3 regions of the Streptomyces sp. NPDC001787 genome follow, and region 2 is predicted to be linked to each of the others. Evidence: riboswitches for the same ligand, from Rfam matches in the RefSeq annotation. Region 2 holds a riboswitch; each other region holds the start of a gene.
What was found. Region 2 has a riboswitch for cyclic di-AMP ahead of ABT170_RS16890 (transglycosylase family protein). Riboswitches for the same ligand answer to the same signal wherever they lie in the genome.
Positions count from the first base shown of each region.

Region 1: another riboswitch for cyclic di-AMP. It lies ahead of ABT170_RS24810 (C40 family peptidase); the one in region 2 lies ahead of ABT170_RS16890 (transglycosylase family protein).
Region 3: another riboswitch for cyclic di-AMP. It lies ahead of ABT170_RS22360 (M23 family metallopeptidase); the one in region 2 lies ahead of ABT170_RS16890 (transglycosylase family protein).

Region 1 is NZ_JBEOZE010000019.1:120,473-130,479, reverse strand. Features, by position in the region: gene ABT170_RS24850 (adenosylmethionine--8-amino-7-oxononanoate transaminase) at 1-610, opposite strand, end outside; gene bioB (biotin synthase BioB) at 603-1,781, opposite strand; gene ABT170_RS24840 (aminotransferase class I/II-fold pyridoxal phosphate-dependent enzyme) at 1,925-3,085, shown strand; gene ABT170_RS24835 (DUF397 domain-containing protein) at 3,078-3,284, opposite strand; gene ABT170_RS24830 (helix-turn-helix domain-containing protein) at 3,330-4,202, opposite strand; gene ABT170_RS24825 (ATP-binding protein) at 4,439-4,870, shown strand; gene ABT170_RS24820 (LysR family transcriptional regulator) at 4,952-5,869, opposite strand; gene ABT170_RS24815 (LysE family translocator) at 5,942-6,583, shown strand; gene ABT170_RS24810 (C40 family peptidase) at 6,602-7,072, opposite strand; cyclic di-AMP (ydaO/yuaA leader) riboswitch at 7,076-7,240, opposite strand; gene ABT170_RS24805 (hypothetical protein) at 7,790-8,098, opposite strand; gene ABT170_RS24800 (ATP-dependent Clp protease proteolytic subunit) at 8,106-8,741, opposite strand; gene ABT170_RS24795 (tryptorubin family RiPP precursor) at 9,318-9,407, shown strand; gene ABT170_RS24790 (cytochrome P450) at 9,485-10,007, shown strand, end outside.
Region 2 is NZ_JBEOZE010000010.1:179,702-189,708, reverse strand. Features, by position in the region: gene ABT170_RS16920 (class I SAM-dependent methyltransferase) at 1-890, opposite strand, end outside; gene ABT170_RS16915 (NAD(P)/FAD-dependent oxidoreductase) at 1,265-2,650, opposite strand; gene ABT170_RS16910 (Ppx/GppA phosphatase family protein) at 3,115-4,065, opposite strand; gene ABT170_RS16905 (DUF501 domain-containing protein) at 4,062-4,619, opposite strand; gene ABT170_RS16900 (FtsB family cell division protein) at 4,704-5,174, opposite strand; gene eno (phosphopyruvate hydratase) at 5,300-6,580, opposite strand; gene ABT170_RS16890 (transglycosylase family protein) at 6,936-7,670, opposite strand; cyclic di-AMP (ydaO/yuaA leader) riboswitch at 7,674-7,854, opposite strand; gene ABT170_RS16885 (transglycosylase family protein) at 8,145-9,116, opposite strand; gene ABT170_RS16880 (cytochrome P450 family protein) at 9,259-10,007, opposite strand, start outside.
Region 3 is NZ_JBEOZE010000016.1:84,462-94,468, forward strand. Features, by position in the region: gene ABT170_RS22345 (bifunctional acetate--CoA ligase family protein/GNAT family N-acetyltransferase) at 1-1,272, opposite strand, end outside; gene ABT170_RS22350 (HPr family phosphocarrier protein) at 1,433-1,714, shown strand; gene ABT170_RS22355 (GntR family transcriptional regulator) at 1,894-2,601, opposite strand; gene ABT170_RS22360 (M23 family metallopeptidase) at 2,842-3,660, opposite strand; cyclic di-AMP (ydaO/yuaA leader) riboswitch at 3,674-3,841, opposite strand; gene ABT170_RS22365 (M16 family metallopeptidase) at 4,088-5,470, opposite strand; gene ABT170_RS22370 (M16 family metallopeptidase) at 5,497-6,864, opposite strand; gene ABT170_RS22375 (DNA gyrase/topoisomerase IV subunit A) at 7,124-9,574, shown strand; gene ABT170_RS22380 (CobW family GTP-binding protein) at 9,647-10,007, opposite strand, start outside.

The DNA of each region.
Region 1 (10,007 bases), on a different contig from region 2:
GAGCGTCGGCGAAGACCTGCCGGGGAAGCGCCCCCGACCACAGGTCGTGCATCCCGCCCTCGGGATCGCACACGGACATCGGCTGCCAGGTGTCTCCGTGATAGCCCCCGCGCCAGGTCAGCAGCCGACGCTTGGCCGGCCTGCCGAGCGAACGCCAGTACTGGAAGCACATCTTCACCGCGACTTCGACCGAGACGGACCCGGAGTCGGCGAGGAAGACATGCCGCAGTGGCTCCGGGGTGATCTCCACCAGCCTGGCGGCCAGCCGCACGGCGGGCTCATGGGTGAGCCCGCCGAACATCACATGGCTCATCCGGTCCAGCTGGTCGCGGGCCGCCTCGTTGAGCACCGGGTGGTTGTAGCCGTGCACGGCCGACCACCAGGACGACATGCCGTCCACCAACTCGGTCCGTCCGTGGGCGGGTTCGGCCAGCCGCAGCCGTACGCCGGACGCGGACTCCACGACCAGGGGTTCCCGCCGGCCCGGCATCGGGCCGTACGGATGCCAGACATGGGCCCGGTCCAGGGCGCGCAGCTCGGCGGGGGCGAGTGCCACCGTGTGCGGGGCCGGGCCGTTCGACGGCCGTTGCGGGGAGCGCGTCTCAGGCATTGGGTGCGAGATCCGTCCCGGCGCCCCGGCGGCGGACCGCCACCAGATCCGTACGCGCGGCCTGGACCTCGGTGGACGTGGAATCCTCGGCGGACGTCGCCGTGTCACCGTCGCCGCAGGGCGCGCAGCCGCCGTCGTGCGAACCGCAGCCGCCTCCCGCCGCCGCCCGGTGCCGGGGCAGCGTCGTCGTTCCCGCACCCTCCACCTCGAAACCGGCATCGGCGATCATGTCCAGATCCGCCTGCCCCGCCTGGCCCTCGCTGGTCAGATAGTCGCCGAGGAAGATCGAGTTCACCAGGTGGAGGGCGAGCGGCTGCATCGAGCGCAGATGCACCTCCCGGCCACCGGCGAGCCGGACCTCGACATCGGGGCAGACGAAGCGGACCATGGCCAGAATCCGCAGACAGCGCTGCGGGGTGAGGTTCCACTCCTTGGCGAGCGGGGTTCCCTCGAACGGGATCAGGAAGTTCACCGGTACCGAGTCCGGGTCCAGCTCGCGCAGCGAGAACACGACATCGACCAGGTCGGCGTCGCTCTCGCCCATGCCGGCGATCAGCCCGGAACAGGCGGAGAGCCCCGCGGCCTGCGCCTGCTGGACGGTCTCCACCCGGTCCGCGTACGTGTGTGTGGTGGTGATGTCCCCGTACGTCCCCTCGGACGTATTGAGGTTGTGGTTGTACGCGTCGGCGCCCGCCGACCGCAGCCGGCCGGCCTGCCCGTCGGAGAGGAGACCGAGGCAGGCGCAGACCTCGACGCCCGCGTTCTGTTCCTTGATCGCTTCGATGGTCTGCGACACCCGGTCGACGTCACGGTCGGTCGGCCCGCGTCCGCTCGCCACCAGACAGACCCGCTTCGCCCCGCCGGCCACGCCGGCCGCCGCGGCCTTCGAGGCCTCGTCCGGCTTGAGCCAGGTGTACTTGAGGATCTCGGCCTTCGATCCCAGTCGCTGGGAGCAGTAGGAGCAGTCCTCGGGGCAGAGACCGGACTTCAGGTTGACCAGGTAGTTGAGCTTCACGCGCCGCCCGAACCACTGACGGCGCACCTTTCCGGCCGCGGCCACCACGTCGAGCAGCTCGTCGTCGGAGGTCGCCAGCACGGCGAGCGCTTCTTCGCGGGTCGGCAGTTCGCGCCGCAGCCCCTTGTCCACCAGCGTGTTCAGCAGCAGGTCCATGGCGATGATCCTGGCCTACGGCACGGTCTTCAGCCAAGGAGGAACCAGACAGGAGAGGAGGGTGAGGGTGTGTGTATTGCCACACCATGACCTGCTGCGCCCCCGGCTAGGGTCTGTGAGCTGCCTACAAAAGGGACCGGCTCATGTCCTTCGCCCCGTTCGACTGGATCAATGACGAGGCCCGCCGCCGCGCGGCGGCCGGACTCGTCCGGACGCTCCGCCCGCGCCCCGCCGGACCGGAACTCCTCGACCTCGCGAGCAACGACTATCTGGGCCTCACCCGGCACCCCGAAGTCACGGGGGCCGCCGCCGCGGCGGCGCACCACTGGGGTGCCGGTGCCACCGGTTCACGGCTGGTCACCGGTTCCACCGAGCTGCACGCCGAACTCGAACACGAACTGGCGCGTTTCTGCGGCTTCGAGGCGGCCCTCGTGCTCTCCTCCGGTTACGCCGCCAACCTGGCGGCCCTCACCGCTCTGTCCGCCCGGGGCTCACTGATCGTCTCCGACGCGGGCAACCACGCCTCGATCGTGGACGGTTGCCGGCTCTCCCGGGCCGAGACCGCCGTCGTCCCGCACGCGGACCCCGAGGCGGTGGGCAAGGCGCTGCACGCGCACGGCGGTCGGGCGCTCGCCGTGACCGACTCGGTCTTCTCGGTCGACGGCGACGCGGCCCCGCTGCCCGCGCTGGCCGAGGCATGCCGGGCCGAGGGCGCCGCACTGCTGGTCGACGACGCGCACGGTCTGGGGGTGCTCGGGGACGGGGGGCGCGGCGCGCTCGCCGCCGCCGGACTCGCGGGCGGCGAGGGCATCGTGGCCACACTCACCCTCTCCAAGTCCCTGGGCAGCCAGGGCGGCGCGGTCCTCGGCCCGGCCCGCGTCATCGATCATCTGGTCAACACGGCCCGGACGTTCATCTTCGACACCGGACTGGCCCCCGCCGCGGCGGGCGGCGCCCTGGGCGCGCTGCGGCTGCTGCGCCGTGAACCGCGGCGCGCGGACCGGGCCCGCGAGGTCGCCCTCACCCTGTACGAACGGCTGACCTCGGCCGGGCTGACCGCCGTCCGGCCCGACGCCGCCGTGGTTTCCCTGCGCGCGCCCTCCGCGGACGCGGCCGTGCGCTGGGCGGCCGACTGCCGCGCGGCCGGGATCGTGGTGGGGTGCTTCCGTCCGCCGTCGGTGCCGGACGGAATCTCCCGCCTGCGGCTGACCGCGCGGGCCGACCTGACCCGGGAGCAGATCGCGGACGCGGTGGCCACCGTCGTACGCACCGCTCCCGGGACCCGGACCGCTCCGGTCAGCTGACCGGCCGGTCGTGCAGCCCTGTCACGAACGAGGTCCACGCCGTCGCGGAGATCCGCAGCGGGATCCGGTCCAGGTCCTTGGAGTCCCGTACGGCGAGGTGTTCGCCGTCGAGCGGCGCGGTCTCCACACAGTTGTTCATTCCGGTGCTGCGGCTGCTGCGGCGCCACCGTAACGCGGGCTGTGCGAGGCGGTCGGACATGATGCTCCCTCGGGCAGTCGGAAGGTGCGCGGGGAGCACGGCCGGTCAGCCGGAGTCCCCCTGGCCGCCGCGGCTGATCGCGGCGATGAGATCCAACGAACGCTCCGGCGACAGCGCGTGAGCCTGCAAGGTGCGGAAGGCCGAGCTGTACGCCTCAAGGTCTTCTTTCCGCTCCAGATAGAGGCTACTCGTCAAGTGGTCAAGAACGACCACATCCAGATCAGAAATGTTCGGAAAGGAGAAAATTACGAAAGGGCCGGTCAGGCCGATGTACCCCCCGACCGTGAACGGCAGTAACTGAATTTGCACGTGGGGCAGTTGACCCACCTTGGTCAGATGGCACAACTGGTCCCTCATCACCTCGGGGCCGCCCACCTCGCGCCGCAGTACGGCCTCGTCGAGTACGGCCGTCAGTCGCAGCGGCGGGTTCGCCCGCAGGACGCCCTGCCGGGTCAGCCGTACCTCCACCAGGGAATCCAGCTGTCCGGCCGGCAGGCCGTCCAATGAGGACCGGGTCACCGCGCGGGCGTAGTCGGCGGTCTGGAGAAGTCCCGGCACCACCGAGGTCTCCAGCGTCCGCGCGGTCCTCGCCTGGGACTCCAGGCTGATGAAGTCGCGGTACTGGGGAGGGATCAGCCCGCGGTACGCGTGCCACCAGCCTGTTCCGCCGCCGCCCGCCGAACCCGCGAGCACCTCCAGCAGCGCGCGCAACTGGGCGTCGCGCACGCCGTACGCGTCCAGCAGCCGGGTCACGTCGGCGGGGCTGACACCACTGGCACCCGTCTCGATACGGCTCACCTTCGACTGGTGCCAGCCGAGCAGCCGCGCCGCGTCCCGGCTCGTCAGCCCGGACGCGTGGCGCAGGCCGCGTAACTCCTCTCCGAGCTTGCGTCGGCGTACCACGGGACCGTGCAGCATGCCGGCCTCCTTCCGCTGTGCAGGGAGAGCCGGGCCCGCACGGGGACCGGCCCGCAGAGAGGTCAGTGTGCCGCGCGTTCGAGCGCCGCCGGGGCAGAGTTCACCGCTTTGAGCGACAGATATATGCATATCTTGGCCGATCGTCGTTACAGAGGGCAGCATCAGTGGCAATCTGGCGCGAAGCACAATCCCGGCCGATCGCGGGTCGGCCGGGGCGGGAAAGGGACGGCGTCGCCATGGCAGATCATCAAGAAGCAACCGTCACCCTGCCGAGTGATCCGGTCTCGGTCTCCTCGGCCCGCAGGTATGTCGCCCGGATACTGGCCGAATGGGGGCTGGCCGACGACACCGAGATCGCCGACACCATCCGGCTGATCGTTTCGGAGCTTGCCACCAACGCCGTACAGCACACGTTCGGGCTGTCCCCCACCTTCACCGTGGACCTCCGGCTGGACCGGGAGGAGGAGCTGCGGCTCGGTGTGACGGACAGTCACCCCCGCTGGCCCCAGCGGCTGCCGGCCGCCGTCCAGCAGGACAACGGACGCGGCATGGTGATCATCCGGGCCCTGGCCAAGGAGTACGGGGGACAGCTCACCGTCACTCCCACCCCCGAGGGAGGCAAGACGGTCTGGATCGCCCTGCCCTGGACGGTTCCGGGTCAGGTCTGACGGGGGAGCGGGCGCGCCGGGGTCCACCGCTCGCGGGCACGGCCCCGGCGTCCGGGCAGGGCCCCGGCGTCCCGGTCGGTCCTACCTCGGCGCCGCGCCCCGTCCGAATCCGCTGCGCATCAGTGCCAGCAGGGTCGACGCGGCGGAGGTCGCCCGGTCGCCCCGGTGCACGACGGAGATCGTCCGGCGGAAGGCCGCCGGATCCAGCCGCCGCACGGCCAGCGGGGTCGGGGACATCGCGGCGACCATCTCCGGAACCACGGCCACCCCGAGCCCGGCGCTGACCAGCGCGCACACCAGGGCGTAGCCGGGGGACTCGCACACCACGGCCGGGGTGGCGCCGGCCTCGGCCAGGGCGCGCTCCACCCCGCGCCGGGGCGGATGCGTGGGCGCGCTGCTGATCAGCGGCCGTCCCGCCAGCTCGGCGACCGGCAGCCGGCCCGTCCCCTCGGCGAGCCGGTGGCCGACCGCGGTGACGAGGACCAGTTCCTCGACCAGCAGAGGCTCGACGACGACGCCCATGGGCGGGGGACTCGCGGACGCGGGTTCGTACGCATGGGTCAGGGCGAGATCGACCTCGCCGGCAGCCACGGCGGTGACTCCCCCGGGCGGCTCGTAGTCGGTCACGGCGAGCTCCACATCCGGATGTGCGCGCCGGAACGCGCTCAGGACCGGCGGCAGCAGATGGATTCCGGCCGTGGTGAACGTGCCGACCCGCAGCCGGCCTCCGGAGAGCCCGGCCAGCCGGGCCAGCTCGTGCCGCGCCTGGTCCAGCTCGTCCAGGACTCTTCTGGCCCGGCCCGCCAGCAGCTCACCGGCCGCCGTCAGCCGTGCCCCGCGATGATGACGGACCAGGAGCGCCGCACCGGCCTCGCGCTCCAGCTTGGCCAGCTGCTGGGAGAGCGCGGGCGCGGTGTAGCCCAGACGCGCCGCCGCACGCGTGATCGATCCGGCCTCGGCGACCGCCACCAGCGCCGCCAGCCGTGTCGGGTCGTACATTAAGCGTTCCTTTTGGCAGACCCAGAAGATTGCAAGTACACGCTAAAGGCTCTTCCGGTCCAGGGTGTAACCATGGACGCACAACTGCTCGCCTTCACGGGAGTCGCCGCGGGGATGGTCGCGCTGCCCGGCGCCGATTTCACCGTCGTCGTACGCAACGCACTCGCCTCGCGCAGTTCCGGGGTCGCCACCGCGCTGGGCGTCGCCGGGGGACTGCTGGTGCACACCGCGCTGGCCGTGGCGGGCCTGGCCGCAGTGCTGGTGACCCTGCCCGTACTGTTCCGCACCGTCCAGCTCCTGGGCGGCGCGTATGTGCTCTGGCTCGGCATCGGCGCCCTGTCGGCGTTGAGACGGCGGCCCGCCGAGCCGGACCGGCCGGCGCAACCGGAGGCCGGTCCCGCGCGGAAGGAGCTGGGACGCTCCCTGCGACAGGGCTTTCTGACCAACGCGCTGAACCCCAAGGCGCCGGTGCTCTTTCTCAGCCTGCTGCCCCAGTTCGTGCCCGAGGGGCAGCCGCCGCTGCCCAGGACCCTGCTGCTCGCGGCCGTCGTCGTGGCGCTGGCGCTCGTCTGGTTCCCGGCCGTGGCCCTGCTGGTGGACCGGCTGGGGCGGTGGCTGCGCCGGCCGCGCACCGCCCGTGCGATCGAGGGCGGCAGCGGCGCGGCGCTCACCGCACTGGGACTCGTGCTGGTGACCGGACCGCTGCTGCGCTGAAGCGGGTCCGGCCGTAGGTCAGCGGACCCGTCCGTACCACACGCTGTTCGACCAGATCTTCTCCAGCCGGACCACCGCCCCGGTCTTCGGGGAGTGCCAGATCTTCCCCTTGCCCGCGTAGATGCCCACGTGGTAGACGCTGCGGCCGGAGTGGAAGAAGACCAGATCGCCCTTCTTCCGCTTCGACTTCGAGATGTGGTGGGTCTTGTTGTACTGCTGCTGGGCCGTGCGCGGGAGTTTCTTGCCGGCCTTCTTGAAGGAGTAGAGAGTCAGCCCCGAGCAGTCGAACCGGCGCGGACCGGATGCTCCGTACTTGTAGGGCGATCCCTTCTTCGACGCGGCGATCGTGAGCGCCTTCGTCGAGTGCGTGGCGGCCTCGGCCTCGTTGACCAGCCCCGGCGCCAGCATGGCGGAGCCGACGGCCAAGGTGAGGACCGAGGCCGTACCGGCCCGGGTGAGCAGAGACGGGACATGTACCTGCGCAGTCATGCGCAACCCTTCGTCAGCCGCCTGTGAAGGATGACCTGTCGGGTTCGGGCTGGCGAAGTTGCCCGGCCGCACTTGGCGGCTTCACCCCGAGGGGCGACCGGTTGCCCGGCCGACCCGTTGTGCTCGGGTCCTCCACTCCTGCCGATCCACTTCTGTCGACCAGTCATCCGGGCAGCGGCAGGACTCGGCGTCCGCCCGGACCGCCCCGCCGCGGTGGCGGGGGCTTGTCGTCCCAGGGATCTTGACTCACGGAGTGCCGGATTTCCGAGCTGAAACAGCGATTTGTGAGAGTCGTCACGACTGATCCGTTCGGGTGGACGAGCCCGATTTCCGCCCTCGGCCGGGCTGCGCGACCAGTCTCGTACCAGCGACGGAACGTCAGATTCCGAGTACTGTCCACGCGCTGAGCGCAAGTTGGGCTGTCCCTCGCGAGGGGGACCGCCTACGCCGAACGAGGGAGGAAATCTGATCTCCTTGCCGGGCGTGTCGCGGGGCGGGCGCGGAGAGGTGCGGCGGGGCGCGGAAGGGCGCATGAGGTGTGGCGGGGCGAGGCTTGGTGAGGCGTGGCCAGGCCGGACCGGGCGTGGCGAAGTCCCGGCTCCCCGTGAGCGGGAGCCGGGAGCCGGTGGCGGATGAGGTGCCGGGTACGGAGCCGGAGCCGGTGCCGGGAGAGCGGACGGGCGGAATCCCCGGCCCGGTGGCGGGCCTGGGACGGGGTCAGCCCACCGGTGGCGGGGGCATGGTGACCCGGCCGGCGCGGCGTTCCCCGTCGAGCAGGCGCATGGCCCGCGCCAGCGTCGACGCGTGGATCTGCGCCTCACCCCGTTCGTGCATCAGCGCCAGGGCGTCGCGCAGCGCCGTAGCCCGGGAGGCCAGGGCCTGTGCGGCCCGGAGCGCGCCATAGGTGTCACTGCCGCGGGCCGGGTTGATCCGGCCCAGTTGGTCGAGAACTTCCAGGTAACGGTCGATGAACTCCCCCTCGGCGCGGGTCAGCGCGGGGAGCGGCGGATACTCCGGTGGAAGCATGGTCGGTTCACCTCGGGGGGTGCGGCGGCCGGGACGGGCCGCGGTTCTCCATGACGTGGTCCACGAGCCCGTACGCCAGGGCGGCCCGGGCGTCGAGGATGGTGTCGCGCTCGATGTCGGCGGTGATCCGCTCCGTGGACCGGCCCGTGTGGCGGGCCAGCATGGCCGCGAGCATCTCGCGCACCCGCATCAGCTCGCGTGCTTCGATTTCGAGATCGGACGGCTGGCCCCGGACCGGTTCGTCAAGCGTCGGCTGCCGGATGACTACCCGGGCGCCGGGCAGGGCATGTCGGCGGCCCGGTGCGCCCGCCGCCAGCAGCACGGCGGCGCTGGAGAAAGCCTGGCCGAGGCAGAACGTCTCCACGTCGCACGCCAGGTACTGCATGGTGTCGTAGATCGCGGCCATGGCGTTGAACTCGCCGCCGGGGGAGTTGATGTAGAGCGAGATGGGCCGGTCCGGTTCGGCGTGCTCCAGATACATGAACTGCGCGATCAGGTCGGTGGCCGCGGTGTCGTCGACCGGGGTGCCGAGAAAGACGATCCGCTCGGACAGCAGCTTGGAGTAGGGGTCCAGGGTCCGGGTCCCGGTCGCGGTGCGCTCGGTGAACTCCGGCAGGACGTAACGGGCGGCAGGTCGGATCATGGCGATGCCTCTCCTGGGATCTGCGCGGTTTTTCTCGGTGGGTCGCTGTTCTGCGGGCACGCCGCTCCCGGGCACGTGGTCCCTGGAGTGCCTGCGGCCGCGTCCGTAAGAAATGTACAGGACGTACAGAAGGTGATGGTGGGGGTGTGGAAGCGGACGTGTTGTTCCGGGCGGTTCAGGAGGACGCGCGGGCGCGGGTGGGGCTCATCGCCGCGGCGCCCGCCCTCCTGCCGGGGCTGTTCGCGGAGTTCGCCGAGGCGCGGTTGCCGGGAGCGGCGTGCTCGTCCCGCAGGAGGTGCGCCTGTCGGGCCGGCGTGGTCGAACCACCGCATTCGAGGTCATCCGCCCCCCGGGAGTGTCCGTATTTGTGCGCCAATCGATGAATTCGGTGCGATTTGCCGAGATGTGAATATCTGTGAACTCGAAACGTGAATGAGTCAATTCAGGCAGTGATGTGAGTCACTTGACATATACATCTAGCAGGTCTTAACTTCCCACGGCAGTTGAAATGAATACCGGGAATTCCGTCCGGTATTCATATCTCCTGTCGTCGGACAAGCGTCTCGTTCATCACGCATGGAGGTTTTCATGAAGCTCGTTCGCCTCGTCAACAAGTTCCGCCCGGAGAAGAGCCTCAAGGCTTACGCCTGGTACGGCTGGATCTAATCAGTTAGTTTCCATGCCGGGCTCGCGTCGGTCAGGAATTCTTGTCGACGCGAGCCGCCTACCCACGGAGTTCACCCATGTCTATGCTCCGCGCCGGCGGGAGCGGTCGGGTCATTGAGTTCGCGCCCAGGCTCGACGAGCTGTTGAGCCGTTATCGCGATGAGTCGCTGTTCCGTCTGGAGCCCGACACGATCGGCGTGTCCGGTGCCGATCTGATGGATGGCCTGCTGCGAAGCAGGCCGGCCAACGCGGAGGAGAGGCCTACCTTCAAACCCGTCCAGAAGCGGCTTGTCAGCCGTGCCGATGCGTCCACCTTTATGCAAGCCGTGGGCTCGGACGTACGAACCGCGTTGCAGCGTCCCCTCGACGGCGCGGTCGACCTGACCGGCCGGTGGCCGCATGTGGCGCACGTCTACCTGCGGGATCTCGTTTTCGGAGACGAAAGCCGGCGATTCCGGGTTCTGGTCGACCGCCGACTGGAGTTGACCCCGAAACTGACCTGGTCGGCCGTCGCCTCCGGTGCCGCTTTGTTGCGCAGGCCCGGTCCGGACGTACCGCTGTCAAAACTCGCGGCTCTCGTTGTCGATTCCAAGAACTACA
Region 2 (10,007 bases):
CGGCCGCCGGGCCGCAGGAGCGCGTAGAGGTCGTCGGCGTACTCGCGGTAGCGGACGGAGCCGACGTGCTCGGCCATCCCGATCGAGGAGATGGCGTCGTACGGACCGTCCCTGACGTCCCGGTAGTCCTGGACCCGGATCTCGATCCGGTCGGTCAGCCCCTCCCCCGCGATGCGCTTCCTGGCGTACGCGGCCTGTTCGGTGGAGAGGGTCACCCCGGTGACCCGGGCGCCGTACTCACGGGCCGCGTGGATGGCCATGGAGCCCCAGCCGCAGCCGACGTCCAGGAGACGGTCGCCCTCCTTCAGCGCGAGCTTGCGGCAGACCAGGTCGAGCTTGTCGCGCTGGGCCTCCTCCAGGGTGCTGCCCTCGTCCCAGTAGGCGCAGGAGTAGACCATGGACGGGCCGAGGACCAGTTCGTAGAAGTCGTTGCCGACGTCGTAGTGGTGGCTGATGGCCCTCTTGTCGCGCCGCTTGGTGTGTATGGCACCGGTACGGCGGCGGACCTCCTCGGCGGGCGGGGCCGGCGGGGGCCAGGGGCCGGCCAGTTCGACGAGCCCGCGGGCGAACGACCGGACCTTCGGGTCGCGGACCGGGTGCAGGGAGGCCTTGGCGTCCACGTCGCGCTCCCACAGCAGGGCGGCGAGGTGGTCCAGGGCCTCGTACAGGTTGCCGTCGACATCGATCTCACCGGCCACCCAGGCGCGGGCCAGACCCAGCTCGCCCGGCTTCCACAGGAGCCTGCGCAGAGCCCGGCGGTGCCGGATCACCAGGGCGGGGGCACCCGGCGGGCCGGATTCGCTGCCGTCCCAGGCCCGGATGCGGACCGGTAGGGGTTCTCCCAGCAACTCTTCGGCGAGAGCGGTCAGCCGCGATGCGGCGTCTGCCATGGCGCACACCTCCGTGGTGGTGTTTCCCAAACATGCCAAAATTCGCATAACCATGCCCTTGACCCCCTCACGACACCTCGGTGCCGCGACGAGATACACCTGCGTCAACTGTCTCCGGAGCGCGGGCCATCCCGCTACAGGGCAACGGATCGGCAAAGCGCGTGTACGCAGCACGCATATACACGTGTCAGGACCGTCACCGGCCCAGGCCCCGGGACGGCGTCCGGACATGCCGAAGGGGCCGTCCGCACCACGGATGGCGGACGGCCCCTTCGGGCATCGTGCGAGAGGGTCCGGCGGACCGGAACCGGTGGAGCCGGTGCCGCGCCCGGCGGTGTCCGCCCGCTACGGGGCGGAACCTGCCGGGAAGGGCACTAGGAGGCCTTGGCCTTCTCGCCCTCGGCCTTGGCGGCGGCCGGGGCCGGAGCCGGCTTGGCCGCCTCGTAGAACTCCTCGCGCGGCGTCTCCATCGCACCGAGGGAGACGACCTCGCGCTTGAGGAACATCGCCAGGGTCCAGTCGGCGAAGATCCGGATCTTCCGGTTCCAGGTCGGCATCGCCATGCCGTGGTAGCCGCGGTGCATGTACCAGGCGAGACGGCCCTTGAGCTTGATCTTCACCTTGCCCATGACGATCATCGCGACGCCCTTGTGCAGGCCGAGACCGGCGACCGCACCCTTGTTGGCGTGGCTGTACTCCTTCTGCGGGAAGCCCCGCATGCCGGAGATGACGTTGTCGCCGAGGACCTTGGCCTGACGCAGCGCGTGCTGGGCGTTGGGCGGGCACCAGGCGTTCGGGTTGCCGGCCTTGCGGCCGACCAGGTCCGGAACCTGTGCGTTGTCGCCGGCGGCCCAGATGTAGTCGGTGCCCTGCACCTGGAGCTTCTCGGAGGTGTCCACGTGGCCGCGCGGGCCGAGCGGCAGACCGAAGCGGGCCAGCGCCGGGTTCGGCTTCACACCGGCCGTCCACACGATGGTGCTGGAGTCGACCTCAAGGCCGTTCTTCAGCACGACACGGCCGTCCACGCAGGAGTCCATGGAGGTGGAGAGGTAGATCTCCACACCGCGGCTCTCCAGGTGCTCCTTGCCGTAGGCGCCCAGCTTCGGGCCGACCTCGGGAAGGATCTTGTCCGCGGCGTCGACGAGGATGAAGCGCATGTCCTCGCGCTTCACGTTCGTGTAGTACTTCGCCGCGTCGCGGGCCATGTCCTCGACCTCGCCGATGGTCTCCGCACCGGCGAAACCGCCGCCCACGAAGACGAACGTCAGCGCCTTGCGGCGGACGTCCTCATCGGTCGTGGAGTCGGCCTTGTCCAGCTGCTCCAGGACGTGGTTGCGCAGGCCGATGGACTCCTCGATGCCCTTCATTCCGATGCCCTGCTCGGCGAGGCCGGGGATCGGGAAGGTACGGGAGACCGCGCCCATCGCGATGACCAGGTAGTCGAATGGCAGCTCGTAGGCCTCGCCGACGAGCGGCGCGACCGTGGCGACCTTGCGGTCCTGGTCAATGGTCGTGACGCGACCGGTGAGAACCTCGGCCTTGGGCAGCACGCGTCGCAGCGGGACGACGACATGCCGAGGCGAGATGCTGCCGGCAGCAGCTTCGGGGAGGAAGGGCTGGTACGTCATGTACGAGCGCGGGTCGACGACCGTGACGGTCGCCTCTCCGTAGCGCATCTTCTTGAGAATGCGTCGAGCTGCGTACAGGCCTACGTACCCACCGCCTACAACGAGGATCCTGGGACGCTCCGTGGTGCTCATGCCATCGAGTATCCACCCCCCTCACAGGGGGGGCTCGTGAGCCCCTTCACAAGGTTCGGAGTCACCTCTGCTACACTTCGCCGCCCGCGTGACCGAGGTCATGGCTTCACAGGGGAACCACACGTCGGCGGCGAACGTTGTTCACCGCTTGTGAGCTGGCCCTTGACCGTCCGCACAGGGGTAACCAGGGCCCTGATTCATCCGCGCGCAACACCCCCGGAACATGCCCGCACACCCACCGCGGGGCACCGCGGACCACCTGCACGGCCCCTTGGGCGCCGAACTGCGTCCAACAGGGCCGAATTCCTTGTGAAGAAGTTCACGAACTTGGTCGCGGCGCACCCCCGAAGGGGTCCCCGGAAGGGCTTCCGGGGACCCCTTCGCGGCTCAAAGGTGCAGACGGGAATGCGTATGAGCAGACCGCGCGGGAGGGCGTGAGCAGGTGTACGGGGCGGGCGCCGGGCTCAGCGGCCGGACGCGGCCGACCACGCGATGCCGTCCAGGATGTCGTGCTCGCTGACGACGACCTCCCGGGCGCCGGTCCGCTTCATCACGGCGAGCAGGACGAGCGCTCCGGCGGTGATCACATCGACCCGGCCCGGGTGCATCGCGGGAATCGCGGCGCGCTCCTCGTGCGTCGAGGCGAGCAGGCGTCCGGTGATCTCCTCGACCCGCTCGAACGGGATCCGGGAGTGGTGGATCGCGGCGGAGTCGTACTCCGTGAGCCCCAGGGCGATCGCCGCCACCGTGGTGACCGTGCCGGCCAGGCCGACGAGCGTGGCGGCCCCGCCGAGCGGCACGGTCTCCTCCGCGAGGTCCAGGGCCGCGCCGATGTCCGCGCGGATCGCGGCGATCCGGCCGAGCGTGGGCGGGTCGACGACGGCGCCCTCGTGCACGAGGTGGCGCTCCGTCATCCGGACGCAGCCGATGTCCACGGAACGGGCCGCGCGGACCTCGTCGTCCCCGAGGACGAACTCCGTGGAGCCGCCGCCGATGTCCACCACGAGATAGGGCTTGGCGAAGTGGTCGCCGCCGACCAGTTCCTTCGTGGCGCCGGTGAAGGAGAGCTCCGCCTCCTGGTCCCCGCTGATCACCTCCGGCTCGACGCCCAGGATGTCCAGGACACCGGTGACGAACTCGTCGCTGTTCTCGGCGTCGCGCGAGGCGGAGGTGGCGACGAAGCGGACGCGTTCGGCGCCGAGCTCCTTGATCACCGCCGCGTACTCGCGGCAGGCCGCGAAGGTGCGTTCCAGCGCGTCCGGGGCGAGCCTGCCGGTCCGGTCGACGCCCTGGCCGAGGCGGACGATCTGCATCCGCCGGTCGAGCTCGACGATCTCGCCGGTGGCGGGGTCCGCGTCGGCGACGAGCAGACGGATGGAGTTCGTACCGCAGTCGACGGCGGCGACCCGGGTCACCGGCCCGTCCCCCCGTCGGCGCCGTCCGCCCCGGACGCCTCGCACGGTGTGACGCACGCGCCCTTCGCCCACCACTCGGGCAGCATCGCGATCGCCTCGTCGCCCAGCGGGTTCACCCCGGGGCCCGCGGCCAGCGAGTGGCCGACCAGGACGTGCAGGCACTTCACCCGGTCCGGCATGCCGCCCGCGCTGGGGAAGCCCTCCAGGACCTCGATGGCGTCACGGCGGGCGATGTAGTCCTCGTGCGCCCGGCGGTAGGCCGCCGCCAGCTCGGGGTCCGACCCGAGACGCTCGGTCATCTCCTTCATGACCCCGTTGGCCTCCAGCGTCCCGATCGCCGACGCCGCACGCGGACAGGTGAGGTAGTACGTCGTCGGGAACGGCGTGCCGTCCTCCAGACGGGGCTGCGTCTCGACCACGTCCGGATTGCCGCACGGGCACCGGTGCGCGATGGCCCGCAGACCGCGCGGCGGGCGGCCGAGCTGCTGCTCGAACGCGGCGATGTCCGCGTCGGTGGGCTTGGTGGACTCGGTCTGCGGAGGGGGCGTTTCCATGCCTGCCTTGGTTCTGCTCGAAGGTTCTGCTCGACAAGACGCTGCTTGAAGGCTCTGCTCGACGGTGCTGCTCAGGGGTGCGGGTCAGTCGCGGTCGGCGCTGTCCACGCCGTCCCAGAGGTTCGAGTGCCAGGGGCGGTCCGCCGCTCCCGGCTCTCCGCGGCGGTCCTCGGCCGCGTCGGGGTCGGCCACGGTGTAGCCGGTCTCCCCGGGGAGTACGTAATGGAGGTGTTCCCGGGCCAGCCGCATGATGTACGCGTCGTCCTGGAGCCGCGCCTTCTCGTCGCGCAGCTCCTCGGTGCGCCGGCCGGCCTCCTGGGAGAGCCGCTCCTGGTCGGCGATGTCGTCGCGCTGGGAGACGTACTGCCGCATGGGGTACGCGAGCGCGACGACCAGGGAACAGACGACCAGGGCCAGGAAGGCGGCCCGGCCGGTGAGCCGGGAGCGGCGGGCCTGCCGGCGGTTCTGGGAACGGTAGACGCGGGCCGCGGTCTGCTCGCCGAGCAGTCGCAGCCTGGTCGCGGTGGAGAACCGGTCGCGGTCCTTCCCGGCCATGTCTCCCGCCTCCCCATTACGCACGTCCGTCCCCGCACACGGTACGGGACCGAGTGCGGGGACGGACGGAGGCTGGTGCACCGAACCACCGAAGGGCCGGTGACCGGCCCCCGGGTGCCGGGATGTCAGCCCTTGAAGCGCGGGAACGCCGAGCGGCCCGCGTACACCGCGGCGTCGTCGAGGATCTCCTCGATGCGCAGCAGCTGGTTGTACTTGGCGACACGGTCCGAGCGGGCCGGGGCGCCGGTCTTGATCTGGCCGCAGTTCACGGCGACGGCGAGGTCGGCGATGGTGACGTCCTCGGTCTCACCGGAACGGTGCGACATCATGCACTTGAAGCCGTTGCGCTGGGCCAGCTCGACGGCGTCCAGGGTCTCGGTCAGCGAACCGATCTGGTTGACCTTGACGAGCAGGGCGTTGGCGGAGCCCTCCTCGATGCCGCGGGCCAGACGCTCCGGGTTGGTGACGAAGAGGTCGTCGCCGACGATCTGCACCTTGGCGCCGAGCTTGTCGGTGATGACCTTCCAGCCGGCCCAGTCGTCCTCGTACAGCGGGTCCTCGATGGAGACCAGCGGGTACGCGGAGACGAGCTCCTCGTAGTACTCGGTCATCTCGGCGGCCGAGCGGGACTTGCCCTCGAACTCGTAGCTGCCGTCCTTGTAGAACTCGGACGCGGCGACGTCGAGCGCGAGCGCGATGTCGCGGCCGGGGACGTAACCGGCCTCCTTGATGGCCTCGACGATGAGGTCCAGGGCGGCGCGGTTGGACTCCAGGTTCGGGGCGAAGCCGCCCTCGTCGCCGAGTCCGGTGGACAGGCCCTTGGTCTTCAGGACCTTCTTCAGGGTGTGGTAGACCTCCGCGCCCCAGCGCAGGGCCTCGGAGAAGGACTCCGCGCCGATCGGGGCGATCATGAACTCCTGGATGTCCACGTTGGAGTCGGCGTGCGAGCCGCCGTTCAGGATGTTCATCATCGGAACGGGCAGCAGGTGCGCGTTCGGGCCGCCGAGGTAGCGGAAGAGCGGCAGGTCGGACGCCTCGGACGCGGCGTGGGCGACGGCCAGCGAGACACCGAGGATGGCGTTGGCGCCGAGCGAGGCCTTGTTCTCGGTCGCGTCCAGGTCGAACATCGCCTGGTCGATGAGGCGCTGCTCGGTGGCGTCGTAACCGACGAGCTCCGGGCCGATCTGCTCGATGACGGCGAGGACGGCCTTCTCGACGCCCTTGCCCTGGTAGCGGTTGGGGTCACCGTCGCGAAGCTCAATGGCCTCGAACGCACCGGTGGAGGCGCCGGACGGAACAGCAGCACGTCCCGTGCTGCCGTCGTCGAGGCCAACCTCGACCTCGACCGTGGGGTTGCCCCGGGAGTCGAGGATTTCCCTGGCTACGACGACGTCGATGGACGGCACGAGGCATCTCCTTCTGGGATATGACGCTGGTTGTGCAGGGTCACTGTGGCCTTGCGACACGAGCCTAACCGGCTCGGCCCCGTCGGGCGGCCGACCGCCCGTCTCCTGGGACGAAAAAGGACCCAAGGGCCCGCATAACGGGAGAAAGGTCAAGAAATTTACTGACCGGTAACTACAGAAGTTGAACGCACGGAGCCGGCCGCACAGTCAAAACACCCCGGCCCGGCGCGCACGGGGGTGAGCGCGCCGGGCCGGGGGCGGAGCCGAGGGAGATGCCGCCGGACGTCCCCCTCGGGAGGGAGGAGAAGCCGTGAGCCGCTCCGGCCGGAGCGGGGGCGCTCCGGGCCGGGCGGGACTACTTCAGGTGGAGCTGCTGGCCCGGGAAGATCAGGTCGGCGTCCTGGATGATGTCGCCGTTGAGCTTGAAGACCTTCTGCCAGCCGCCCTTGACGCCTTCCTTCTCAGCGATCTTGCTGAGGGTGTCGCCGGACTTCACCTTGTACTCGCCGTCGCCCTTCTGGACCTTCTGACCGGTCGGGGTCGTCACGGTCTTGGCGGACTCGGCCTTGGGCGCGGCCGGGGCGGTGCGCTGCTCGCCGCGGGAGGCGGGCTGCTCGGCCTGGCGCTCCTGCTGCTTCGGCTGGGCCTGCTGCTTCGGCTGCGCCTGCTCCTGCTCGGCCTGGCCGGAGCCGGTGTCGACACCCGGGTCCACACCGTCGTTGGTCAGCCCGCCGGCACCGGCGCAGGCCCAGGCACCGGGGCCCTGCATGTCGAGGAGCTTCTCGGCGGTGGCGATCTGCTGGGCCTTGGTGGCCAGGTCGGCACGGGCGGCGTACTGCGTACCGCCGGCGGCCGCCCAGCTGGACTGCGAGAACTGCAGACCGCCGTAGTAGCCGTTGCCGGTGTTGATGGACCAGTTGCCACCGGACTCGCACTGGGCGACGGCGTCCCAGGTGGAGACGGAGGCGGCGGAGGCGCCGGTCGCGCCCATCAGCGGGACGGCGACGGCGGCACCGGCGACACCGGCGAGCGTGGCGACACGGACGGCCTTGGACGGGCGGCGGTGCTTGCCCTTGCTGTTACGCAGCATGGAACTTCTCCTCACCGACGCCTACGAGGTGAGCTGTCGGGTTCGGGCCAAGTGAGTTGCCCGGCCGCGTGTCCTAGCACGCGACTCCACCCCAAGCCGGTCCTGATCGCTCTCGTACGGGACGAGTCGACCGGGCCCGGCGCTTACCTGGGTCCCCCGCTCCTGCCTACGGCGCTTTACGCGTCTGTTCCCTTCGACCGACGGCAGGATTCGGCGTGACGGTCGACGGGGCCCGCGGTGCGAGCGGTTCCGACCGTAAACACAGGCAACCCCCACATTCAAAGATGGACATACCGGCCAATCAGGCCTTACTTGCCATCAGCGGGGGAACGTTTCCGCAGGTCGGGGGCGATGTGGGCGGACCCGGCGGACCAGACACGCCAGTTGAAGCAAAGAGACCCATGTCTCACTTACGCATAAGTGGACATAGGCCTCTGAACTGCCCCGGATTTCGGGGCGTTTTCCCGAATTGGATCAGTTGGCGGTGGCGCCTTCGACATCGCCGGAGGGGGCCGTTCCCGGGCCCAGGTCAAGGCTCTGGCCGGGCAGGATCAGGTCCGGGTCCACGCCGACGGCATCCTTGTTCGCCTCGTACAGCGCGGTCCATCCGCCGGGGAGTTTCTGTGCGTCAGCAATCGCCCAGAGACTGTCGCCCGGCCGGACGGTGTAGTCGCCGCCGACGGGTGCCGTACCGCCCTCGCGCGCCTCGCCCTCGCCGCGCGAGGCATGCCGGCCGGACTCGCGCCCGCCGTCCCGGTCCGCGGCCCGGCTCTCCTCGGGGGCCGGCGTACCGCGGTGCTTGCCGCCGGTGCCGTCCGCGCCCTTCGGGGCGTCAGGTGCCGCGGAGCCCCCGGGTGCGGACGCCTTCGGGGAAGCGCTCGCGGGCGGCGCGGAAGGGCTCGACGAGGGGTCGGCCGCCTCGCCGGAGGCGTCGTTCCCGGCCGGCGCGCCATTGCCGCCGGCTTCGTCCGCCGTCCCGTCCGTCCCGCCGTCCGACGCTCCGTCCGCCGGCGCCGCGTCCGAAGGGCCGGCGGAGGGGGCGGCCCCGGGGTCGACGCCCGGCAGCGAGCTGTCCGTCGCGAGTCCGGAGATCACCGCGCAACTGGGCCAGGCCTTCGGGCCCCGGTCGCCCAGGACCTTCTCCGCCACGGCGATCTGCTGCGAGCGGCTGGCGAGGTCGGCCCGGGGCGCGAACGCCGTGCCGCCGTACGCGGACCAGGTGTCCTGCGAGAACTGGAGCCCGCCGTAGAAGCCGTTGCCGAGGTCGGCGCTCCACATGCCGCCGCTCTCGCACTCCGCGACCCGGTCCCAGGTCGAGGCCTCGGCGGCGTGCGCACCGGCCGCGCCGAGCAGCGGGATCGCGATGGCCGATCCCGTCACGCCCGCGGCGACGACGATGGCGGGTGCCTGGCGAGGGCGGCGGTGTCTGCCGTTCGCGGAGCCCATGGGATTTGCCTTCCGTGCGACTGACTGGTGGGTACTGAGGTGACCGGCGAATCACGTGACGCCCCGTTCGAGGCGTTGAACGGTGAACCTAGCGGGACTCGAACGTGTGTCACAAGTCGATGCAGCGCAGATCACGTGAAAGTCACAGAGTTGACGCAGCGTCACTTCCGTCGCGCCGCCGCCCCGGCTCGAACTCCACCGGCAGCGTGCGCAGTCCACGCATGATGAGACCTCCACGCCACCGCAAATCGGTCGGTTCTCCCGCAAGTCGCAGCTCCGGAAGGCGTCTCAGCAGCGTCGCGATCGCGGCCTGCCCCTCCAGCCGGGCGAGCGGTGCTCCCAGGCAGTAGTGGATGCCGTGCCCATAACCGAGGTGCTGATTGTCACGCCGTGCGAGGTCGAGCGTGTCCGGGTCCTCGAACCGTTCCGGGTCCCGGTCGGCCGCGGCGAGCACGACGAGCACGGGTTCGCCCGCGGCGATGTCCTGCCCCCCGAGCGTCAGCGCCCCGGTCGCGAAGCGCCAGGTGGCCAGCTCCACCGGCCCGTCGTACCGCAGCAGTTCCTCGACGCCCGTGGCCAGCAGCTCCGTGTCCCCCGCGTCGAGCGCGCGATCGAGGAGCGCCCGCTGTTCCGGGTGGCGCAGCAGGGCGTACGTGCCGTTCCCGATGAGGTTGACCGTGGTCTCGAATCCGGCGAAGAGAAGGATGAAGGCCATCGCGGCGGCCTCGTTCTCGGTGAGGTGCTCTCCGTGGTCGCTCGCCCGGATCAGTCCCGAGATCAGGTCGTCGTCCTCGCCCCCGGCCCCCAGGCCCTCCCGCTTCCGGTGGATCAGTTCCGCGAGATAGCCGCGCATCTTCTTGACCGACCGGGCCACCCCGCCGCGCGGCCCGC
Region 3 (10,007 bases), on a different contig from region 2:
GTAGAGCAGGGCGACATCGGTGTCCTGGTCCTCGTACCAGTACTGGAGGAAGTCGTTGCCGGAGACGTCGGCCCGGTTCCCCGCGGAGATGAAGGTGGAGAGCCCCGCGCCGCGCCGGTGGAGGCCGGAGAGCAGGGCGATCCCGATGGCTCCGGACTGCGTGAACAGGCCGATGCGGCCGGGGGCGGGCGACTCGGGGGCGAGGGAGGCGTTCAGCCGGACGGCCTCGGCGGTGTTGATGACGCCGAACGCGTTCGGGCCGATGATGCGCATGCCGTACGAGCGGGCCTGCCGGACCAGTTCGCGCTGGAGCTCACGGCCCTCGGCGCCCAGTTCGGCGTATCCGGCGGAGAGCACGACGAGCCCCTGGACGCCCCTCTCGCCGCAGTCGGCCACCGCCTCGGGCACCCGGTGGGCGGGGACGGCGATGACGGCCAGGTCGACCCGCTCGCCGATCTCGCCGACGGAACGGTGCGCGGGGACGCCGTCCAGCGTCGTCAGGCTGTCGTCGAAGGCCTTGTTGACCGCGTAGGCGCGCCCGGTGAAGCCGGAGCGGAGGAGATTGCGCAGGACGGTGCGGCCCACCCCGCCGGGGGTGCGGCCGGTGCCGATGACGGCGACGGAGCCGGGGGCCAGCAGCCGCTGCACCGAGCGCGACTCGGCCCGCTGTTCACGGCCGCGCTGGACGGCGAGGGACTCGGCGGTGGGTTCGAGGTCGAGGGTGAGGTGGACGGAGCCGTCCTCGAAGCTGCGCTGCTGGGTGTACCCGGCGTCCCGGAACACCTTGATCATTTTGTTGTTGGCGGGAAGCACCTCGGCGGCGAAGCGGCGGATGCCCCGCTCGCGGGCGACCGCGGCGATGTGTTCGAGGAGCGCCGAGGCCACCCCGCGGCCCTGGTGGGCGTCCTGGACGAGGAAGGCGACCTCGGCCTCGTCGGCGGGAGCGGAGGCGGGCCGCCCCTGCTCGTTGATCCGGTCGTAGCGGACGGTCGCGATGAACTCACCGCCGATCGTGACGGCGAGGCCCACCCGGTCGACGTAGTCGTGATGGGTGAAGCGGTGCACGTCCCTGTCGGAGAGACGCGGGTACGGGGCGAAGAAGCGGTAGTACTTCGACTCGTCGGAGACCTGCTCGTAGAAGCTGACCAGCCGCTCGGCGTCGTCGGTGGTGATGGGCCTGATGCGCGCGGTGCCACCGTCGCGGAGCACCACGTCCGCTTCCCAGTGGTCGGGGTACACGTGATGCGGACTCTGCTCCGGCTTCGGGTGCATGGCCAAAGCCTACGGCCGGCACACCGGTCGCGGAGGGGGCGGGGCCGGGGCAGTCTGGGGAGGCCGACCGGTGGCGCGGCCGGAACGGAGGTCGGGCACAGCACCGCGCACTGCATGAGAGACTGGTCTAGACAACCATTGATTCGTGAAGGGCAGAACCATGGCTGAGCGCCGCGTAAACGTCGGTTGGGCCGAGGGCCTGCACGCCCGCCCCGCTTCCATCTTCGTCCGTGCCGCCACGGCTTCCGGCATCCCGGTGACGATCGCCAAGGCCGACGGCAACCCGGTGAACGCCGCCTCCATGCTCGCCGTGCTCGGCCTGGGCGCGCAGGGCGGCGAGGAGATCGTGCTCGCTTCCGACGCGGACGACGCGGAGGCCGCCCTGGACCGTCTGGCGAAGCTGGTCGCCGAGGGTCTTGAGGAGCTGCCCGAGACGGTCTGATTCCCGCACGGATCAGACCGGGGTTTCTTCCCCGACCGAGCCGCGGTATCCCGACGGGGAACCGCGGCTCTTTCATTCCCATCGGCAAGCGATTACCGCACGGCATGACTCCCCGACCTGATTCGGGCAACGGAAACAAAGCCCTGCGGAATTACTTCGCTTTGTATACGGCGTAATTGTTAATTCCGGGCACTCGCGATGTTTACGCCGTGTTGCGGATCGCTCACCCGGTCCCGGCCCGGAGCGCCGGCTCCCCGGCGGGCGGTGCGGCGCGGCCGGTGCGCGGAGATGGCCCGCTCGGCGTGCTGGGCGGCCAGCGCCCTGGCCCGTTCGGCGTCGCCGCGCGCCACGGCGTCCACGATGGCGCCGTGTTCGGCCCAGGAGTCGGCGGGGCGGACGGGCCGCTCGACCGCGTACATCCAGGCGGTCTTGTGGCGCAGCTGGGTGAGAAGGGCGATGAGGCCGGGGCTGCCGGAGGCCTGCGCGAGGGTCTCGTGGAACCAGCCGCCCAGGGGGCGCAGATCCTCGCCCTCGCCCCTGCGGGCCCGCTCCTGGCCCAGCCTGACCAGGCCGCGCAGCACCTTGAGATGGGCCTCGGTGCGCCGCTGGGCGGCACGTGCGGCCCCCAGGGGCTCCAGGAGCATCCGGAGCTCCAGCAGGTCGGCGGCCTCCTGTTCGGTGGGCTCGGCCACACACGCGCCGGCGTGCCGGCGGGTGACGACGAAACCTTCGGACTCCAGGGTGCGCAGCGCCTCGCGGACCGGGACCCGGGAGACTCCGTAGCGCCGCGCGAGCACCTCCTCGGTGAGGCGGCTGCCGCGCTCGAAGACACCGGAGACGATGTCGTCACGGATTGCCGTGCATACCGAATGCGCGGGAATGCGCATGTCCGAACCTCCGCCATATTCCCCGCGAAGAACGCGGCCGGCCGACGCCTGTTCCGTGACTCTATGACAATCGGCCGGAATTTCCGATGGCGCAGGGAAATCCGGGGGATATCTTTCGGTCACCGGGCACCTCGGCGGAGGGTCCGGTGACCCCGCGGCTCCGGCGGCTCCCACGGCTCCGGTCCGGGAAACGCGGAAGGCCCCGGCGGAGCCGGGGCCTTCCGCGGGGTGCGGAGACGGTCAGACGTCGAGGCCGTGGGCGCGCAGGTAGGCGACCGGGTCCATGTCGGAGCCGTACTCGGGCGTGGTACGCGCCTCGAAGTGCAGGTGCGGGCCTGTGGAGTTGCCGGTGGAGCCGGAGAGGCCGATCCGCTGGCCGGAGGTGACGCTCTGGCCGACGGAGACGCCGATCGAGGAGAGGTGGCCGTACTGGGTGTACGTGCCGTCCGTCATCCGGAGCACGATGTTGTTGCCGTACGCGCCGCCCCAGCCGGCCTCGACGACCGTACCGGCGCCGACGGCGACGACGGAGGAGCCGGAGGCCGCGTGGAAGTCCACGCCGGAGTGGCTGCCGGAGGACCAGAGCGAACCGCTGGACTGGTAGCCGGTGCTGATGTACGAGCCGGCGACCGGGAGGTGGAAGGAGTTCAGCCGGGCGCGTTCGGCGGCGCGGGCGGCGCGCGCCCTGTCCTCGCGGGCTTCCTCGGCGCGGGCCTCGGCCTTGCGTTCGGCCTCCGCCTTCGCCCTGGCCTTGGCGGCGGCCTTGGCCTCGGCTTCCGCGAGGGCCCTGGCCTTCGCCTCGGCGGCGACCTCGGCCTGGTGCTCCTGGACCTTCGCCTGGGCGTCGATCTGCTGGGCGAGCGTGGCGTCGATCGCGATGACCGCGGTCAGGCCGGTGTCGCCGACGGGGCGGGCCTCGGAGTCCGCGGCGAGGGCCGGGGAGGCCATACCGCCGATGACGCCGGTGGTGGCCAGAGCCGCGACGCCGGCGACCTGGGCGCGCTTGCGCGTCAGGCGGCTCGGGGCACGGTGCTTCCCGGTGGCACGGGTGAACGCCATGGAGGGGCTGATCCTTTCCTTCCTTCTCGCCTACCGGGTTAGCTGACGGGTTCGGAGCAGGAAGGTCTCCTACGGACACCTGGGCCTCGTACGGGGCACGGGCGTCCGATTCACCCCAGGGACTTCGTGGGTCCCCGGCTCCCCAGGCTCGCGCCTGACGGGGACTCGGCGATGGCTGCCCGGCGCCGCGGGCGCGGCATACGGATGACGGACAGCGGAGCCGACGCTAAGCGGCACAACTTTCCCGCACCAAACGGACAGCGGGTTTTGTCGCTCATCCCACAGGACAGAAGGGCAATTTCCCTGACAAAGGGAATTAAGGGGGCAAAAGGGAAGACCCCGGCGCGACGAGTCGCACCGGGGTCCCCTGTGCCCCGGTATGCGACAGCGGGAGCATCGAGCGCCCGCTGACCGCGTACCCGGAGAGTCAGCCGCTGACGACCGAGACCTCACCGATGCCGAGGGCCTTCACGGGCTCCTCGATCTGCGCCGCGTCCCCCACCAGGATCGTCACCAGGCGGTCCACCGGGAACGCGTTGACCACGGCGGCGGTCGCCTCCACCGTGCCCGTCTCGGCGAGACGGGCGTAGAGGTGGGCCTGGAAGTCGTCCGGGAGGTGCTGCTCGACCTGGTCGGCCAGGGTGCCCGCGACCGACGCCGCGGTCTCGAACTTCAGCGGCGCGACCCCCACGAGGTTCTGCACGGCCGTCTCGCGCTCGGCATCCGTCAGCCCGTCGGCCGCCAGGGTCCGCAGCACCGTCCAGAGGTCCGCCAGCGCCGGTCCGGTGGACTCGGTGTCCACCGAGCCGCTGATCGCCAGCATCGCGGCGCCCGCCGGCCCGGAGGCCGAGCCCGGAGCCGTCGAGCGCAGGACCTGGCCGAAGGCGCGGACACCGTAGGTGTAGCCCTTCTCCTCACGCAGCACCCGGTCCAGCCGGGAGGTGAGGGTGCCGCCCAGGCAGTAGGTGCCGAGCACCTGGGCCGGCCAGACGCTGTCGTGCCGGTCGGCGCCGATCCGGCCGATGAGCAGCTGTGTCTGCACCGCGCCGGGACGGTCCACGATGACGACACGGCCGGTGTCGTCTGCGGTGATCGGCGGCACCGGACGGGACTGGCCGGCGTTTCCGGACCAGTCGCCGAGGGTGTCGGCGAGCAGCGCGTCCACGTCGACCCCGGTGAGATCGCCGACGATCACGGCCGTCGCGGTGGACGGGCGGACATGGGCGTCGTAGAAGCCGCGCACGGCCGCCGCGTCGATCCGCCGCACCGTCTCCTCGGTGCCCAGGCGTGGGCGTGACATGCGCGCGGTCGCCGGGAACAGCTCCTTGGAGAGCTGCTTGGCGGCGCGCCGCGCGGGGTTGGCCTGCTCGTGCGGGATCTCGTCGAGCCGGTTGCCGACGAGGCGCTCGATCTCGCTCTCGGCGAAGGCCGGGGCCCGCAGCGCTTCGGCGACCAGGCCCAGCGCCTTGGCCAGCCGGGAGGCGGGAACCTCCAGGGAGACCCGGACGCCGGGGTGGTCGGCGTGCGCGTCGAGCGTGGCACCGCAGCGCTCCAGCTCGGCGGCGAACTCCTCGGCGCTGCGCTTGTCCGTGCCCTCGGACAGTGCCCGGGACATGATCGTGGCCACGCCGTCGAGCCCCTCGGGCTCGGCGTCCAGCGGGGCGTCCAGGAAGATCTCCACGGCGACGACCTGCTGGCCGGGGCGGTGGCAGCGCAGCACGGTCAGCCCGTTGGGCAGGGAACCGCGCTCGGGGGCGGGAAACGCCCAGGGCCGGGCCACGCCGGGGGCGGGCTGCGGGTGGTACTCCATGGCTACTCCAGTCGCGGCGGCGTCGCTCACTTGTCCGCCCCCTCGGGCGCGTCGGTGCCTTCGGTGTCGTCGTCGGCCTCGTCGGCCGCCGGCTCCAGCGGCTCGTAGACCAGCACCGCCCGGTTGTCGGGGCGCAGCGCCGCCTCGGCGGCCGCCCGGACCTCCTCGGCGGTGACGTCCAGCACCCGCTGCACGGCGGTCAGGGCGAGCTGCGGGTCGCCGAACAGGACGGCGTACCGGCACAGTTCATCGGCGCGGCCGGCGACCGTACCGAGCCGGTCCAGCCACTCGCGCTCCAACTGGGCCTGGGCCCGTTCCATTTCCTCGGGCGTGGGGCCCTCGGCGGCGAACCGCGCCAGCTCCTCGTCCACCGCCGCCTCGATCTGCGGCACCTCGACGCCGCCGGACGTCTTGACGTCCAGCCAGCCCAGCGAGGGCGCTCCGGAGAGCCTCAGCAGCCCGAATCCGGCGGCCACGGCCGTACGGTCGCGGCGGACCAGACGGTTGTGCAGCCGGGACGACTCACCGCCGCCCAGCACGGTCAGCGCCAGATCCGCGGCGTCGCAGGCCCGGGTGCCGTCGTGCGGCAGCCGGTAGGCCGCCATCAGCGCACGCGCCGGGACCTCTTCCTGAACCACCTCGCGCAGCTGCTCCCCGATCACCTCGGGCAGCGTGCCGTCGCGCGGCGGCTGCTTGCCGTCGTGGGCGGGGATGGAGCCGAAGTACTTCTCGATCCAGGCCAGCGTCTGCTCGGGGTCGATGTCGCCGACCACCGAGAGCACCGCGTTGTTCGGGGCGTAGTACGTGCGGAAGAACGTACGCGCGTCATCGAGGGTCGCGGCGTCCAGATCGGCCATCGAGCCGATCGGGGTGTGGTGGTACGGGTGACCCTCCGGGTACGCGAGGGCGGTCAGCCGCTCGAACGCGGTGCCGTAGGGCACGTTGTCGTAGCGCTGGCGCCGCTCGTTCTTCACGACGTCGCGCTGGTTCTCCATGGACTCCTCGTCGAGTGCGGCGAGGAGGGAGCCCATCCGGTCGGCTTCCAGCCAGAGAGCCAGCTCCACCTGATGGGTGGGCATGGTCTCGAAGTAGTTCGTCCGCTCGAAGCTGGTCGTCCCGTTGAGCGAGCCACCGGCCCCCTGTACGAGCTCGAAGTGCCCGTTCCCCTTGACCTGGCCCGAGCCCTGGAACATCAGGTGCTCGAAAAGGTGAGCCAGGCCGGTGCGTCCCTTGACCTCGTGGCGCGAACCGACGTCGTACCAGAGACAGACCGCGGCGACCGGGGTCAGATGGTCCTCCGAGAGCACCACACGCAGACCGTTGGCCAGGCGGTGCTCGGTCGCTGTCAAGCCGCCGGAGCCGGCCTGTGCTGTGGCCGTGTGACCCATGGGCATGTACGTCCCTTCGATCGCGATACTGGATTTCCTGCCAGAGCTGCCACTGTAAGCAAGCGCACCGACACCTGGCGAAGTTCCCGTTCCGTCGATGTTGCTGTAGATGCTGCCGCAACCGGGGCCCGTGGCGGGTCCCGTGGGGCCCCTTCGGACCGCTTCGGACGGGTCGAGGTCGGCGTTGTCAGTGCGGCGGTCCACAATGGTCCGCGTCAGAACCTCAGGTTGCCCGATCAGAATCCGTGAAGGAGTCGCAGCCGCGATGGCCCGCCGTAGCACGAAGACCCCGCCGCCGGACGACTTCGAGGAGAAGATCCTCGACATCGACGTCGTCGACGAAATGCAGGGCTCCTTCCTCGAGTACGCGTACTCGGTGATCTACTCCAGGGCCCTGCCCGACGCCCGCGACGGTATGAAGCCGGTGCACCGCCGCATCGTGTCCCAGATGAACGAGATGGGACTGCGCCCCGACCGCGGCTATGTGAAGTGCGCCCGTGTGGTCGGCGAAGTCATGGGTAAGTTGCACCCGCACGGCGACGCGTCGATCTACGACGCGCTGGTGCGGATGGCACAGCCGTTCTCGATGCGGCTCCCCCTCGTCGACGGACACGGCAACTTCGGCTCGCTCGGCAATGACGACCCGCCGGCCGCGATGCGGTACACCGAGTGCCGGATGGCCGACGCCACGTCGTTGATGACCGAAGCCATCGACGAGGACACCGTCGATTTTCAGTCGAACTACGACGGCCAGGAGCGGGAGCCGGTCGTCCTCCCCGCCGCCTATCCGAACCTCCTGGTCAACGGGGTGTCCGGAATCGCGGTCGGCATGGCCACCAACATGCCCCCGCACAACCTGGGCGAGGTCATCGCCGCCGCCCGCCACCTGATCAAGCACCCGGGCGCCGACGTGGAAACGCTCATGCGCTTCGTCCCCGGCCCCGACCTGCCCACCGGTGGCCGGATCGTCGGGCTCGGCGGCATCAAGGACGCGTACACCGCAGGCCGCGGCACGTTCAAGATCCGGGCGACGGTCGCCGTGGAGGACGTGACGGCGCGCCGCAAGGGCCTGGTCGTCACCGAACTGCCCTTCACCGTCGGCCCGGAGAAGGTGATCGCCAAGATCAAGGACCTGGTCTCCGCGAAGAAGCTCCAGGGCATCGCGGACGTCAAGGACCTCACCGACCGGGCGCACGGACTGCGCCTGGTGATCGAGGTGAAGAACGGCTTCGTGCCGGAAGCCGTGCTGGAGCAGCTCTACAAGCTGACGCCGATGGAGGAGTCCTTCGGCATCAACAACGTGGCGCTCGTCGACGGCCAGCCGCTCACCCTGGGCCTCAAGGAACTGCTGGAGGTCTATCTCGACCACCGCTTCGAGGTCGTGCGCCGGCGCAGCGAGTTCCGCCGGACCAAGCGCCGCGACCGGCTGCACCTGGTCGAGGGGCTGCTCGTCGCGCTGCTCGACATCGACGAGGTCATCCGGATCATCCGGGACAGCGACAACTCGGCGCAGGCGAAGGAGCGGCTCATGGAGCGCTTCTCACTGAGCGAGATCCAGACCCAGTACATCCTGGACACCCCGCTGCGCCGGCTCACCCGGTTCGACCGGATCGAGCTGGAGAGCGAGCGCGACCGGCTCAGCGAGGAGATCGCCGCGCTGACCGCGATCCTGGAGTCCGACGCGGAGCTGCGCAAGCTGGTCTCCTCCGAGCTGGCCGCGGTGGCGAAGAAGTTCGGCACCGACCGGCGCACGGTGCTGCTGGAGTCGGCGGGTTCGCAGATCGCGTCCGTACCGCTGGAGGTCGCGGACGACCCGTGCCGGGTGCTGCTGTCCTCGACCGGCCTGCTGGCCCGCACGGCCAACGGCGACCCGATCGTGGTGGCCGAGGACGCCAAGCGTGCCAAGCACGACGTGATCCTGTCGGCCGTCCCGGCCACGGCCCGCGGCGATGTGGGGGCGGTGACGTCCACCGGGCGCCTGCTGCGGATCGCGGTGATCGATCTGCCCCAGCTGCCGGACACCCACGCGGCCCCCAATCTCTCGGGCGGGGCACAGATCTCGGAGTTCCTGACCCTGGAGACGGGCGAGGAGCTGATCTGCCTCACCACCCTGGACGAGTCCTCACCGGGCCTGGCGATCGGCACACTCCAAGGCGTGGTGAAGCGGGTGGTGCCCGACTACCCGGCCAACAAGGACGAGTTGGAGGTCATCTCCCTCAAGGACGGTGACCGGATCGTGGGCGCGACGGAGCTGCGTACGGGCGAGGAGGACCTGGTCTTCATCACCTCCGACGCGCAGCTGCTGCGCTACCCGGCCGCGCAGGTGCGCCCACAGGGCCGGCCCGCCGGAGGGATGGCGGGAGTGAAGCTCACGGCCGGGGCGGAGGTGCTCTCGTTCACGGCCGTGGATCCCGCGGCGGACGCGCTGGTGTTCACGGTCGCCGGCTCGCACGGCACCCTGGACGATTCGGAGCTGACGTCGAAGCTCACCCCGTTCGACCAGTACCCGCGCAAGGGCCGGGCGACCGGTGGGGTGCGCTGCCAGCGGTTCCTGAAGGGCGAGGACGTCCTGGTGTTCGCCTGGGCGGGTGCGGTCCCGGCACGGGCGGCCCAGAAGAACGGTGCTCCGGCACAGCTGCCCGCTCCGGATCCGCGACGCGACGGTTCGGGTACACCGCTGCTCCAGCCGGTGGCGGTGATCGCCGGACCCGTGTGACGGCGAGGCGGCCGGCCCTCGCGCCGAGCGCTTCTCCCGTCATCCGCGACGGCGTGGATCACGGGAGAGCGCTCAGGGCGCCTCGGCCGGCCGCTGCACGTATCTCAGGACGCCCCACATGCTGCGCTCGTGCTGCTCACGGTCCTCGTGAGGCCGGTCCTCGTCGTGCGGGGCGTCTTCGTGCGGAGCCTCGTCGTACGGGGCGTCCTCGGGCCGGGCGCCGTGCGGCGCGTTCCGCGCGGCGTCCGGCGATGTGGCGGTGTGGGGCTTCCCCGTGCTGTCGGGCGTTCGCGTCCGGCAGTCCGCGAGTTGCCCGTACAGCGCCCCGGCGTCGATGCCCGAACCGATCAGGACCAGCTGCGTGAGCCGTGGCTCCGCCCGCGACCAGGGCTGGGGGACGAAGCGCAGAAACCGGCCCACCGCGTGCAGGGCG